3 regions of the Butyricicoccus intestinisimiae genome follow, and region 1 is predicted to be linked to each of the others. Evidence: predicted binding sites of a transcription regulator. Region 1 holds the regulator's gene; each other region holds the start of a gene.
What was found. Region 1 encodes Rex, which represses fermentation and respiration genes when NADH is low (regulators of the CRP and FNR family bind a similar motif). Its sites were predicted from a motif close to ATTGTTAANNNNTTAACAAT; they were not measured.

Region 1 (4,882 bases):
AAGGTCTGCATATTTTGCTTCTTCCGGAAATGTTTGCTGACCAAGCCAATCCATCAATTCCAAATCCATACCCATGCCGCGGAATGCATACTGCGGTGCATGCATGTGCAGATCCACCAACCCCGGAATAATCAGCTTTCCGGTAAAATCGTATACCGGAAAATGCGCATACTGCTCGGGCAGCTGCGCAAAAACGCCCTGAGAAATGCCGGTTTCGCACACGGCGTAGGCGTTTTTCATTGTTGTCCACTGGTCTTTCATCTTGCAAAAACAAATGTCGCCTTTGATTGCAAAGCTCTGTTTCGTATTCATGAAAATCCCGCTCCTTTTCAATCCGCATAGCAATATATCATACTTTGTCCAGCTTTTCAAGAACTCTGCGGAGCGTAGATTGGATTTTGTCTCCACTTGCGGTATGATAAGCGCAGGAGGTTTATATCATGAATCAAAAGAAAATCGGCGAACTCATTCGCGCCGCCCGCCGTGAGCACGGCTTCACACAGCAGGAGCTTGCGGACAAAATGAACATCAGTGACAAAACCGTTTCCAAGTGGGAATGCGGGTTAGGCTGTCCGGATTTATCCCTGCTGCCGCAGCTTTCAGAAATCCTCAAGTTGGATTTGTCCGCCCTGTTGGACGGACAGCTGCCCACGCGCCGCGTTTTGGCAGGCAACATGAAAAAGCTGCTGTTCTATATCTGCCCCACATGCGGCAATCTCATCACCGCTTCCGGAGAAGCACAGGTGAGCTGCTGCGGCAAAAAGCTGCTCCCGCTCACGCCGCAAAAGGCATCCGACGACCAAACAGTGACACTGGAAAAACTGGAAAACGAATGGCATGTGATTTCCGACCATCCCATGACCAAAGATCATTCGATTGCTTTCGTCACGCTGCTCACCGGAGATACCGTCGTGACGCGAAAACTATATCCGGAGTGGAACATGGAAACCCGCCTGCCGTACTTTCGCCACGGTATTCTCGTCTGGTACTGCAATCAGCACGGGTTGTTCTATCAAAATTTCTAAATTCCACGCAAAAATCCGCAGAGCGCTCAAAAAGCTCTGCGGATTTTTTTGATCTTATTTTACTGGGCATAAAAAATGCGGTACGAAAAACCGTACCGCATTTTCATTCCTGTTACCAAACCTGATTGCCCTTGTCATCAACAAACTTATGCTTGCATACACGGCACTCCAGCACCGGTCCGAGCAGCGGCAGCGTCTTGTGGCAGTTCGGGCAGCGCCACTTGAAGAAGTTGATGAGATAGAACCAGATAACCAGCACGATTGCCGCATAGCCGGAATACAGGCACGGCTTGCTGTCCATGCCAAACACTTGCCCCAGCACAATGCAGACAACTGCCAATGCAATGGCTGCATACAGGCAATAAAAGCCGATGCGGCGCCACTTATGATACTTTTTGTCCTCTGAAAATTTTATCTTATTTTTAGCCATGGATGAAAACACACTTTCCTTTGTTTTTTATCATTTTAACACAGAAAATGGCGCGATGCAATGTTCTGAGCAACAGTTCACAGGAAAGTCACGCTTTGTCAGCAGCAATCACCGCAGCCGCCGCAGGAATTGTTGCAGCCGCCGCAGGAACCGCAGCCACCACAGCCGCCACAGCCGCAGGAACCGCAATTGCCGCAGGAGCCACAGTTCCAGCCGCCGCAGCCGGATCCGCCGCAGCAAATAAGCAGGATCAAGATGAGAATCCACCAGCAGTCAAAGCCATTGTTGCAGTTGTTGCACATAACAGATTCCTCCTGTTTCAATTTTTTCATTCCCATACTATCGCAGGGACAACCAGAAGGTGATACATTTTTTTACGTGAAAAAACCTCCCGCAGGTTTTCACCCGCGGGAGGTTTGTATGGTATGTTTTACTCAATCTCGTTGATTTCGTCAAACGGATCGGTGTCTTTCATGCGGTAGCAAAGCGTCATGAGCGAATCGGAAAAATGAACATCCTGTACCGGAACGCCCAGCACATCCTCTTTCATCGAGACATTAGAGAAATTCCAGATGCCGCGAATGCCGTTCTTAACCAGACGCTGTGCCATGTCCATCGCTTTATCCGCCGGCACGCACAGAACCGCAATATCCGGCCGTTCGCGCTCGCAGTATTCTTCCAGCTCCTGCAGGGCATGTACGTGAATGCCGCGGAAGTCGCTGCCCACAACCGTTTGGGCGGTGTCAAATGCCGCAATCGGACGAACGCCGCAGTAGGAGAAATCGAAGTTGCGCAGCAGTGCCCGTCCCAGATTACCGACGCCGAGCAAAATCGCCCGCTGGCTTCCGGCAACACCGAGAATGCGCTCCAACTCCACGATTAACTTATCTACACTATAACCATATCCCTGCTGACCAAAGCCGCCAAAGCAGCTCAAATCCTGTCTGATCTGTGAGGCAGTCAGGTCCATCTGCAGGGCAAGTTCCTTAGACGAAATGCGTCCAATGCCCTGATCGGCAAGCTCCCGAAGCGTGCGGTAATACCGCGGCAGGCGGTTCACGACTGCTTTGGATACGTTTTTTGTGTTAGCCACTGATTACTCCTCCTGATATTCCTCTTACAGAGAAGCTTCCAGCGTCTCGCGGACAGCCTTGATGAAGCCTTCCGTATTCAGAGTTGTGACATGCTCCAACTTGGTGATAAGTGCAAGGTCCTTAGTCATCTTACCAGATTCTACGGTGTCAATGCAAGCTTTTTCCAGTTTGTCAGCAAATGCGGACAGTTCCGGCAGCTGATCCAGCTCGCCGCGCTTGCGCAGAGCACCTGTCCATGCAAAAATGGTTGCGATGGAGTTCGTAGAGGTCTCCTCGCCCTTCAGGTGCTTGTAGTAATGGCGCTGTACGGTGCCGTGTGCTGCCTCGTACTCGTAGACGCCCTTCGGGGAAACGAGCACCGATGTCATCATAGACAAAGAGCCGTACGCCGTTGCCAGCATATCACTCATGACATCGCCGTCATAGTTCTTGCACGCCCAGATATAGCCGCCGTTGGAGCGAATGACGCGGGCTACAGCATCATCAATCAGCGTGTAGAAATACTCCAGACCCATCTTCTCGAAGATTTCCTTGTACTCGTTGTCGTAAATCTCCTGGAAAATGTCCTTAAATGTGTGGTCATACTTTTTGGAAATGGTGTCCTTGGTTGCAAACCAAAGATCCTGCTTGGTGTCAACAGCAAAGCCAAAGCAGCTTCTCGCAAAGCTCTCAATAGACGGAACCAGATTGTGCTGACCCTGTACAATGCCTGCGGACTGGAAATCATGCACGGTCTCGCGCGTCTCCGTGCCGTCCTCCGCGGTGTACACCAGCTCTACCTTGCCCGGGCCCGGAACCTTCATCTCGACGCCCTTGTATACGTCACCGTATGCGTGACGCGCAATGGTAATCGGCTTGACCCAGTTCTTGACGTACGGCTCAACACCCTTGACGAGGATCGGCGCACGGAATACGGTGCCGTCCAGAATGGCACGAATGGTGCCGTTCGGGCTCTTCCACATTTCCTTGAGGTTGTACTCGGTCATACGTGCTGCATTCGGTGTGATGGTTGCACACTTGACGGCAACGCCGTACTTCTTGGTTGCCTCTGCCGAGTCAACGGTCACCTGATCATCGGTTTCGTTTCGATGCTTGAGTCCCAGATCATAATATTCGGACTTCAGATCTACAAAAGGGCAAATCAGCTCGTCTTTAATCATCTGCCAGATGACGCGGGTCATCTCGTCGCCGTCCATCTCGACGAGCGGTGTGGTCATTTTAATCTTTTCCATGACGGATCGTCTCCTCCTGCTTATGTACCGTGCGCGGCGGCTGTTTCCGCTCGCCCGCAGCTGCTTTGAATTTTCACTCGCGCAATCCTGCACGATTTTTTATCTCATCCAAACAGGGTACTCTGAAATTCTTCAGAGAGAATTTTGGAAGTTCTCTTTCATTTTACACCTTTTCGCCAAACTTTTCTACCTTTTTGCCCGTCTTTTTGCAATTCCGTTCTTTTGACAGATTTTCTCCGAGATTTCCGCTGTAGCAAAGGCATTTTGCCAAATTGTGCCGGTATTTCCTGCAAGAAATTCATAATATGCCTGTGCGCCAATCATCGCGGCATTGTCGCCGCACAGACTGAGCGGCGGCATATAAATCGGCACGCCAAATCCCTCTGCCATTTTTTCAAGGTCTGCACGCAGCTGAGAATTCGCCGCCACACCGCCGGCTGCGACCAAACGGCGCACGCCGGTCTGCTCTGCAGCGAGCTTGAGGCGCGGCACCAGCGTATCGCTGACCGCCCGCTGGAACGATGCCGCGAGGTCATGGCGATCCAGCGGTTCTCCCTTCTGCTCTGCATTGTGCGCCAGATTGATGACGGCTGTTTTGAGACCGGAAAACGAAAAGTCCAGCGGCGCACCATCCACATGCGAATGTGGCAGCTTATACGCCTTTGGATTGCCGCCCTGCGCCAGTTTGTCAATCTTCGGGCCGCCCGGATAACCGACACCCAGCACGCGGGCGACTTTGTCAAACGCTTCGCCTGCGGCATCGTCGCGCGTTCCGCCGAGAATTTCCATATCCGTATAGTCTTTGACCAGCACAATCATGGACGAGCCGCCGGACGCAGACAGACACAGAAACGGCGGCTCCAGCTGCGGAAACGCCAACAGATTTGCCGCGATATGACCGCGAATATGATGCACCGGAATAAACGGTTTTTGCAGCGCCCACGCCAGCGACTTGGCATAATTGGAGCCGACCAGCAGCGCACCAATCAGCCCCGGCGCACATGTCGCCGCGATGGCGTCTATTTCCTCCATCGTGAGACCGGCTTCACGCACAGCGGCCTGTGCTACGCCGGAAATCGCTTCTACGTGACCGCGGCTTGC
Region 2 (4,882 bases), on a different contig from region 1:
TCGGTGCTCAGTGCGTTCATTGCCTGCATATGCTCGATGGTAATGACTGCTACATTACCCTTTTTCTCAACTTTAACGTCAGTCATTGTTGTAGCTCTCCTTCATATTTTTATGTTGTTTGTTTTGGAAAAACGAATATGCTAAGAAAGCGGGATGGGTGCACAGCACCCTCCCGTGTTCTTATTTCACGATACTTACTTGCAAAGCTCGTCGCGCTCGAGGATGATAGCTTCGCCCATGCCGCCGCCGATGCACATGGTAGCCAGACCATAGGTAGCATCACGCTTGATCATTTCGTACAGCAGGGTGGTAGAGATACGGCAGCCAGCTGCACCGATCGGGTGACCCAGAGCGATAGCACCGCCGTTTACGTTTACCTTGTCCATATCGAAGCCGAGGGTGCTGTTTACTGCACAAGCCTGAGCAGCAAATGCCTCGTTGGATTCGATGACATCCAGATCGTCAACGGTCAGACCTGCACGCTTCAGAGCCTGACGGGTGGACTCGATCGGGCCAATACCCATGATGGACGGATCGCAGCCTACGGAACCGTAAGACTTAATCTTAGCCATCGGCTTCAGGTTGTGAGCCTTTACGTAATCCTCAGATGCCAGAACCATGTATGCAGCAGCGTCGTTGATGCCGGAAGCGTTGCCTGCGGTTACCGTGCCGCCGTCCTTCTTGAATGCCGGACGCAGCTTCTGGAGACCTTCCAGTGTGGTGCCTTCGCGCGGATGCTCGTCGGTATCAAATACGATGGTCTGCTTCTTCTGCTTTACTTCAACCGGAACGATTTCGTCCTTGAACTTGCCAGCCTTGATGGCAGCAACAGCCTTCTGCTGGGAAGCCAGTGCCAGCTCGTCCTGCATCTCGCGGGTAATGCCGTACTGCTCAGCTACGTTCTCTGCAGTGATACCCATGTGGTAGCCGTTGAAGATGTCCCACAGACCATCGTTTACCATCAGGTCGACCATGGTAACGTTGTTCATACGAGCGCCCCAACGAGCTTCCTTCAGAACGTACGGTGCGGTGGACATGGACTCAGCGCCGCCAACCAGAACAACCTGGTCATCGCCGGACTTGATGAGCTGAGCGCCCAAGCTCATGCAGCGCATAGAGGATGCACAAACCTTGTTTACGGTGATAGACGGGGTGGTGATCGGCAGACCAGCGCCTACAGCGATCTGACGGCCGATGTTCTGGCCCTGACCGCCCTGCAGCACGCAGCCGGTGAGGGTCTCGTCGATGTCGTTTACGTCGATGCCTGCCTGCTCGATAGCAGCCTTAGCAGCGGTTACGCCGAGGGTCTTTGCAGTTACGCCCTTGAGGGTCTTGCCGTAAGAACCGATCGGGGTTCTCTTGGCAGAACAAATATAAACATTCATTTGCCCAATTCTCCTTTTTCTTCTATACAGAAAGCTAATGAAAATAAATATCGGAGACAGGATCGGTTTTGAACCCTGTCCCCGATACCATTGTACATGATAAAACGGAAATTCACAAGGTTTTTATGGCAAAAGGTTCAAAATTGACGAAATTTTACCATTGAAAATCGTGCGAAATCCTATGACGATACTGCAAAATGCAGATTAGTCGTTAGCAAGACCCATGGTCTCGTCACGGAAGATACGGGAATCCATCAGCTTGATGGTGCCGTCCTCCTGATAAGCGATCTTCGGCTCGAACTCCATCTGATCCAGAATCTGAGTCTGCAGGTCGATGCCCGGTGCAATCTCGATCAGGGTAACGCCTTCCGGACGCAGTTCGAATACTGCACGCTCGGTGATGTACAGAACCGGCTGATGTACCTTGTTTGCGTAGATACCAGAGAAGGTGATGTGCTCAACCTGGTTTACAAACTTCTTCTTGCCACCCTCCTGGGTGATAACCAGCTTGCCGTCCTCGCACTTGGTGCGCAGACCCTTTGCAGTAAAGGTACCGCAGTAGCAAACCTTCTTTGCGTTCTGGGTGATGTCGATGAATCCGCCTGCACCTGCCAGACGGGTGCCGAACTTGGATACGTTCAGGTCGCCGTTCGGAGCAGTTTCAGCCAGACCCAGGAATGCGATGTCCAGACCGCCGCCCTGATAGAAGTCAAACTGTACGTTGTGCGGCAGAATAGCCATGGAGTTTGCAGCAGCGCCGAACTGGGTTCCGCCGTACGGTACACCTGCGATGGAACCAGCCTCTACGGTCAGAGTCATGGAATCGGAAATGCCCTCTTCAGCAGCAACGTTTGCAATCTTCTCCGGTGCGCCGGTGCCAAGGTTTACGATAGCGTCCTTCGGCAGCTCCATAGCAGCACGGCGAGCAATAACCTTCTTTGCATCCAGCGGGATGGACGGGATAGCGTCAACCGGAATGCGGAATTCGCCGGTCAGTGCGCCGTCATACGGCATGCCGAGGCACTGCATGTTCTCTTCGTCAGAGCCGACAACAACGCAGTCAACATAGATGCCCGGGATAGCAACGAGCTTCGGATCCAGAGAACCACCCTGAACGATCTTCTCAACCTGTACGATAACCTTGCCGCCAGAGTTCTTACAAGCCTGAGCCATAGCGGTAACGTCCAGCGGGCCGATTTCGCGATGTACGGTGCAGTTGCCAAACTCATCGCAGTAGGAACCGCGCAGGAATACAACGTCGATCGGGAAGCCCTTGTACAGCAGGCGCTCTTCGCCTTCGATCTCGATCAGCTTAACCAGATCTTCCTTGGTGCAGTCGTTCAGCTTGCCGCCGCCGTTGCGCGGGTCAGCGAAGGTGTACAGACCAACATGGGAGATCGTGCCGATGTTGTGAGCTGCAATGTCACGATACATGTGGGAGATAATGCCCTGCGGCAGGTTGTAAGCCTCGATCTTGTTGTTCAGAGCGAGTTCACCCAGCTTCGGAGCACGATCCCAGTGACCGCCGATAACGCGCTTAACCATGCCTTCATGGCCGTAGTGGTCGCCGCCGGTGCCGTCACGATGGCCCTGACCTGCTGCGAAAAACAGGGTCAAATCCTTCGGATGACCGGTTTCCAGGAAACGCTTCTCCAGAGCGATGGACAAGGTTTCCGGGCAGGCACAGCTTACAAAACCGCCGGTAGCGATGGTATCGCCGTCATTTACGCGCAGAGCAGCCTCTTCTGGAGAGACAATCTGTACTTTCTTCATTGGTATCAAATCCTTTCTCTATTAAACGATTCATTTCAGACACAAGCATCTGAAAATAAATCCTGTTTACAACTTAATGCGCACAAAGCGCGGTGATGCGCTGTGCGGCATGATCCGCTTCGTTCTGACTGGCACAGACGATACGGTGGGTTGCCGAAATGTCCTCATACAGATATGGACATCCGGTGCATCCGCGCAGGATGAGCAGCACATCGTACTGTTCGCCATCTCTGGGCAAGGAGAAATCGGCCACACCCGCAAGGGTCTCGGCAATGTTGCGGTAGGCAGCACCGCGATCGTACATCGGATTGCAGCCGCCGCAGAATTTTACAGCACAGTGAAGCATAAAAAACCTCAAATAATTAGGAAGAATGAACAAACGGACAGACAGGCACCCACAGAGAATACCCTATGAGTGCCTGTTGTCACAATAAATTATTGTCTAAGATTCAGCACCGTTTGTCAGAAACACTTAGTCGATGCGAGCAATCGCCTTAGCGAGAGCCTTCTTCTGCTCCATGTTAGCCTGACGAGCGATCATGATGCGCTGAGCCTGCGGGGAACCAGCACCGTGCATGGACTCCGGCAGGTAACCAACAGCAGCAGTACCCATGGTCATGTTCTCGATCAGACGCAGAACGCGCATGCGATCCTCGGTCGGAACGGAAGCAACACCCTTCAGGTACTTCTCGATGTACGGCTTCAGCTCCGGATTGCGGTAGTCAGCCTCGGACGGCTGGGTTACCATCAGGCCGCCTGCCAGATCCTGTGCCAGACGAGCGATGTCATACGGGAAACGGGTTACGTTCTGCTTGCAGACGTTAGCCAGCAGCAGGTTGATCAGGTAGTTGCCAGCCTTGGTCGGAGCACCCTGAGAGGAGCAAGCGATGCCGCAAGCATACAGGGTTTCGTTCAGGTGAATCATCTCGATGATCTTGTCCTTGACATGGGAAGCCTTTGCACAGCCTGCCATCTCAACTGCCAGCTGAGTAGCGCCGATCAGGACGTCGCCTACACCAACCTTGCAGCCGCCGTAGGACTGACGATGATAGCCTGCGAAACGCTCTACGATCATGCCGGCGAACTTTACTTCACCGTTCAGGAAGATGCGATCGTTCGGTACGAATACATGGTCGAAGATAACCAGTACTTCGTGGCCGCCGTAAACCTTGTTGCCAACGTCGATGTCGTTGTACTCCTCGATCTTACGGGTGTCGCAGGACTGACGGCCGTAAATCAGGGTGATGCCCTCGGAATCGGTCGGAACAGCGAAGGAAATTGCGTAATCCTCGTCGCCCTCACGCATGGAGATGGTCGGCATAACCAGAACTTCATGGGAGTTTACGAAACCGGTCTGATGTGCCTTAGCGCCGGTTACATATACGCCGTCCGGAGTACGCTCTACAACGTGCAGGAACAGATCCGGATCAGCCTGCTTGGACGGAGCCAGACCACGGTCGCCCTTTACGTCGGTCATTGCGCCGTCAACTGCCAGATCTTCGTCCTGTACGCGGGTCAGGAACTTGACAAAGTTCTCATGATACTTGGTGCCGCATGCCTCGTCGATTTCGTAGGTGGAAGAATAAACAGCGTTCATTGCGTCCATGCCTACACAGCGCTGGAAACATGCTGCTGTCTTCTGACCCAGCATACGCTGCATCTTAACCTTCTTGATCAGGTCGTCGGTGGACTGATGCATGTGGGTGAAGCGGTTTACCTTCTTG
Region 3 (4,882 bases), on a different contig from region 1:
TGTGCCCGCGCTGCGGTCGCCGCGAGGGAGAAGCGGTCAGCATTGAAAAGCTGCGTCAGCTCGGCGTATACAAAAACTATAACAGTGATACCATTGGCTATCACGGCGACAGCAACGAGGAAAAAGATCGCAGACCCAACCCGCTGCATGAGATATAAGGAGGACACGAACATGAATGAACTGAACCATGTAACATACAATGAAAACGGTGAAGCAATGGTAGGAGAAGGCGTGGGCTTTGAGCGCATTCGCCGCATCACCGGTTATCTGGTTGGTACGCTCGACCGCTTCAACAACGCCAAGCGTGCAGAAGAACATGACCGTGTCAAGCACGACACCTGCCGCGCGGCATCCGACCGAAAGAGTGCATGAACAAAATGAAGGATGAACTTCTTCGCGTTGCCGGAGTCATTGACGAGTCAATCGTGGATGGCCCCGGCATCCGCTTTGTTATCTTTACGCAGGGATGTCCGCATCACTGTGCCGGATGTCATAATCCGCAGACGCATGATTTCGACGGCGGAGAACAGGTGCCGATATCCCGCTTGTTGGAAGATATTTTGGAAAACCCGCTGATTTCCGGCGTGACACTGTCAGGCGGCGAACCGTTTTGCCAGCCAAAGCCGCTTGCAGAGCTGGCGCAAGAGCTCAAGCGCCATGGCAAGCATGTGATGGCATACACCGGCTATACTTGGGAGCAGCTGCGCGGCAAGCAGGATGCAGACATAGAACGCCTGCTGGCACAGTGTGATGTGCTGGTGGACGGAAAATTTATCGAGTCGCAGAAAGATATGCTGCTGCGCTTTCGCGGAAGCCGCAATCAACGCCTGATTGATGTGCAGAAGTCCTTGCAGGCCGAACAGGTGGTATTGGCTGGTGTGTAAAAAAAACACGGAAAAGTTGAAAAATATTGTGCAGTTTGTCGATAACCTATTGACAAATTCTAGGTGTCTATTATAATGAATATATAAAGTACAATTTCCAGACAACAAACCGGATATGCGCTGTATGCAATAAGGGGAAAGATTGTGTACAGTATCCGGCGCGGTGTATCTAGCGTCCGCTTTGCGTCATGTGGATATTCAGATCCGACATTTTCGCATAACGGGCTGGGTAGGAAATCATGTGAGACGGTACTTTGTTGTAAAAGAAAAGCCTGTTCCGATGGAGAGCGGAACGGGCTTTTCGTTTGCTTGTTTTTCTATGCTTATCTGCGGTTGGAGTTTCTCCAGATCTTGAGCTTTTCCGCTTCCTTGATGAGCTCCTCGCGGAACTGCGGATGTGCAACAGAGATAATTGCCTCTGCGCGCTCCCACGTGGACAGACCCTTCAGGCAAACCTTACCGTACTCGGTAACAAGGTAATGCGTGTTGGTACGGGTGTCTGTAACCGTAGAACCCGGATGCAGCGTCGGCAGAATACGGCTCTTCAGCTCGCCGCTGTGCGTGGTAAAGGTGGAAGAGCAGCAGATAAAGCTCTTGCCGCCGTTGGACAGATAGGCGCCGAGCACGAAGTCCAGCTGACCGCCTGCGCCGCTGATGTGCTTGGTACCGGCGGACTCTGCGTTAATTTGACCGGTCAGGTCGAGGTCAACCGCGTTGTTGATAGAGATAAAGTTGTCAATCTGGGAAATGACGCGTGCATCGTTGGTGTAGCCAACCGGTGCGCTCATCAGAGCCGGATTGTCATCCATGTAGTCATACATCTTCTGGGTGCCGGCGCCAAAAGCGAATACCTGACGGCCCTTGTCGATGTTCTTCTTTGCACAGGACAGCTTGCCGGCAGCAGCCATGTCTACAAAGCCGTCTACATACATCTCGGTGTGCACGCCCAGATCCTTCAGATCCGACTGTGCAATCAGAGAACCTACGGCGTTCGGCATGCCGCCAATGCCCAGCTGCAGGCAAGCGCCGTTCGGGATTTCCTCTACAATCAGCTTGGCTACGGTCTCATCGATTTCGGACGGCGCGCCGCCGCTACCCATCTGACGAATCGGCGGGTTGTTGCCCTCAACGATCATGTCTACATCGGTGATGTGAACGCCTTCTTCAAAGCCGCCCAGACAGCGCGGCATGTTCTTGTTGACTTCTACGATGACCTTTTTGCCGGTTTCGCAAACGGCAGCCAGATGAGAAGCGTTCGGACCAAAGTTGAAATAGCCGTGCTTGTCCATCGGTGCGACCTGAATCATAACAACATCCGGCGGGCAAATGCTCTCTCGATACCAACGCGGCAGCTCGGAATAGCGCAGCGGGGCATAGAACGCGATGCCGTCGTTAATCATGTGGCGCTCAATGCCGCTCATGTGCCAAGAGTTCCAAGAGAAATGCTTGTTTGCGTCCGGAACCTGTGCGATGGCAAGCGGCTCCATCAGGACGCCGCCGCGGATGTTGACGTCTACCAGCTCGTTTGCACGAGCGGCCAGTGCCTTGTCCAGTTCAACCGGCGTGCCAGTGCACCAGCCGTAGTCTACCCAGTCGCCGCTCTTGACGACCTTTGCTGCCTCTGCGGCAGTTGTCAGTTTACTGTTATATAGTGCCTGATAATCCATGTAACAAAATCCTCCGTTTGTCAATGATACTCAGAATGGAACAAAAAATTGTTCAAAACATACAAAAACCACTCATATCTAACCTATTGTATCAGCATCCGCTGTATTCGTCAAGAACTTAACAAAAAAATGCAAACAATCCCCTTGTAATTGCACATGGGGTGGAGTAGGATGGAACACGGACATTTTAATAAAAAGAGGTTGAATCATGAAACAAAAAAATCTCATCGGCTTGACACTGCCGGCGCTGCTTTGCACTCTGCTGTGGGGCAGTGCTTTTCCCGCGGTCAAGTCGGGCTATGCGCTGTTTGGCATCGGGGACGAAGCGGCGTGCAAATTGTTTTTTGCCGGCTGGCGGTTCATGCTGGCGGGCGTTGCGGTGCTTGTGATTTCGGTTATCACGAGCCGCAAGCTGGTTGTTCCGACAAGAGCGCAGTGGCCGGGCATTTTGCTGCTGGGTCTTGTGCAGACGACCGTGCAGTATGTATTTTTCTATATCGGATTGTCGCACACAACCGGCGTCAAGGGCTCGGTTATTTCTGCGATGGCGACGTTTTTCGCCGTGGGCATCTCGCACTGTCTGTTTGCCGATGACCGGCTCAATATGCCGAAGGCAATGGGATGCGTGCTCGGATTTGCCGGCGTGCTGATTATCACGCTGAGTTCGCTGGACGGCTTGAGCGGCGGGGTGTCGCTGACCGGAGAAGGCTTTATGTTCCTCGCCGCGGCGGCGTCCGGCAGCGGCGCAGTCATCAGCAAATTTGCCGCAAAGGGACAATCTCCGATGGTCGTCACGGGCTGGCAGCTGACGATTGGCGGTGCCGTGCTGCTGCTGGCAGGAATTGTCGGCGGCGGACATTTTCAGACGGTTTCTCCGCAGGCATTTTGCCTGCTCGGCTATTTGATTTTTCTCTCTGCCGCGGCATTTACCGTTTGGACGTGGCTGCTCAAGCGCTATCCGGTAGGCAAGGTCTCCGTGTATAATTTTCTGGTGCCGGTGTTTGGTTCGCTGATGTCCGGTGTCGTGCTCGGTGAAACCGTGTTTACGGTTCGAAATATGCTGTCTCTGCTGCTAGTATGCGCCGGAATTGTACTTGTTAACCGCAAAAAAGAACAAAAACAAGGATAAAAAATCCGGAAATCTCTCGGTCGGGAGATTTCCGGATTTTGGCTTATTGGCAGCCGAACTTGTGAGCATAGGCGCGATATTCCTCCGCCGTCATGGCAGGATGAAAATCAGACAGCAAGGCTTGGGCTTGGGCGGCATGGTCGCACAGCAGATGATACAGCGTCAGTGCGGCGAGCTTGGCCGGATACAGATAGGCCTTTTCCTTGTCTGTGATGCGGAAATCCGCCCCGTGCAGCGTGCCGGAAAATCCGCCGTATGTAAAGTTGACAATTGGCATTCGATGCGACAAGTCGCCGACATCGGTGGAGGCAGCGTTGTGTACAGATGGATTTACCGGCTCATAGGTCGCGGGCAGCAGCTTCGCGGCATCTGTCAGTGCCTGACATGGCTGCGCCGGTATGGTCGGCAGATAGCCCATGTCATCTTGTATGGAAATCTCTGCGCCAAACGCATACGCGGCACCGCGATATGCGCGGTTGATTTGTTCATTGACCGTCTGCAAGGCGTCCCACGTTTTTGCGCGCACCTGCAAATCGACAGTGACCTCGTGCGGCACGACATTGATGGCACAGTCTCCCATGCGAACAATTTCTCCGATGCGAATACAGTCTTGGTCGCGGAAGGTGCTGCGCAGCATGCCAATGGCGCTGCGGGCAAGCGTCACGACGTCCAGCGCATTGATGCCGTTTTCCGGCGCAATGGCTGTGTGAGAGGCTCTGCCCTTGATGTGAATGAGCTTGGACAAAAATCCGCTGGTCGAGTTGCAGCCGAGCAGAAAATCCGACTGACAGGGAACCATGTGTGCATGCGTTGTGATAGCGGCGTCGATGTCATCAAACGCGCCGCGCAGCAGCAGCTCCGGCTTTCCGCCGCAGCATGTGGCGATGCCGGAGCTTCGCAGCTGCTCCAAACGGTTCATCGGCACGTGTTCCTCACATGGTACGGCGAAAAATACGGCGCGGCCGGTGAGAGCAGCGGCAACTTCCGGCTGACTGAGTGCCAAGGCAGCACCGGCAAGCGCGGTCAGCTGCATGTGATGCCCGCAGGCGTGCGACATGCCGGTTTTGGGTACGGCGAGCGGATGTTCCGGACTGCGGATGCCGTCCAATTCGCCGATCAGGCAGACGGAGGGAGCGGCGCTGCCGAGCGATGCCTTGACGCCGGTGTTGGCAAGTCCGGTTTGCACGTCCATCCCGCACGAT

Region 2: a site for Rex is predicted at 1,528-1,547, ahead of KQI75_RS05690 (acetyl-CoA C-acetyltransferase). Genes of this name have one in related genera too.
Region 3: a site for Rex is predicted at 2,658-2,677, ahead of KQI75_RS10760 (butyryl-CoA:acetate CoA-transferase). Genes of this name have one in related genera too.

Annotation. Positions count from the first base shown of each region.
Region 1 covers NZ_JAHLQI010000010.1:25,737-30,618, forward strand. The annotation lists gene KQI75_RS12965 (amidohydrolase family protein) at 1-312, opposite strand, end outside; gene KQI75_RS12970 (helix-turn-helix domain-containing protein) at 441-1,025, shown strand; gene KQI75_RS12975 (hypothetical protein) at 1,138-1,455, opposite strand; gene KQI75_RS12980 (hypothetical protein) at 1,554-1,757, opposite strand; gene KQI75_RS12985 (redox-sensing transcriptional repressor Rex) at 1,886-2,548, opposite strand; gene KQI75_RS12990 (NADP-dependent isocitrate dehydrogenase) at 2,573-3,781, opposite strand; gene tsaD (tRNA (adenosine(37)-N6)-threonylcarbamoyltransferase complex transferase subunit TsaD) at 3,968-4,882, opposite strand, start outside.
Region 2 covers NZ_JAHLQI010000002.1:461,003-465,884, reverse strand. The annotation lists gene KQI75_RS05695 (enoyl-CoA hydratase-related protein) at 1-86, opposite strand, end outside; gene KQI75_RS05690 (acetyl-CoA C-acetyltransferase) at 195-1,385, opposite strand; gene KQI75_RS05685 (acyl CoA:acetate/3-ketoacid CoA transferase) at 1,590-3,158, opposite strand; gene KQI75_RS05680 (hypothetical protein) at 3,232-3,504, opposite strand; gene KQI75_RS05675 (4-hydroxyphenylacetate 3-hydroxylase family protein) at 3,631-4,882, opposite strand, start outside.
Region 3 covers NZ_JAHLQI010000006.1:37,374-42,255, forward strand. The annotation lists gene KQI75_RS10745 (anaerobic ribonucleoside triphosphate reductase) at 1-158, shown strand, start outside; partial or broken gene nrdD (anaerobic ribonucleoside-triphosphate reductase) at 232-372, shown strand; gene nrdG (anaerobic ribonucleoside-triphosphate reductase activating protein) at 378-884, shown strand; gene KQI75_RS10760 (butyryl-CoA:acetate CoA-transferase) at 1,208-2,551, opposite strand; gene KQI75_RS10765 (DMT family transporter) at 2,760-3,680, shown strand; gene KQI75_RS10770 (amidohydrolase) at 3,724-4,882, opposite strand, start outside.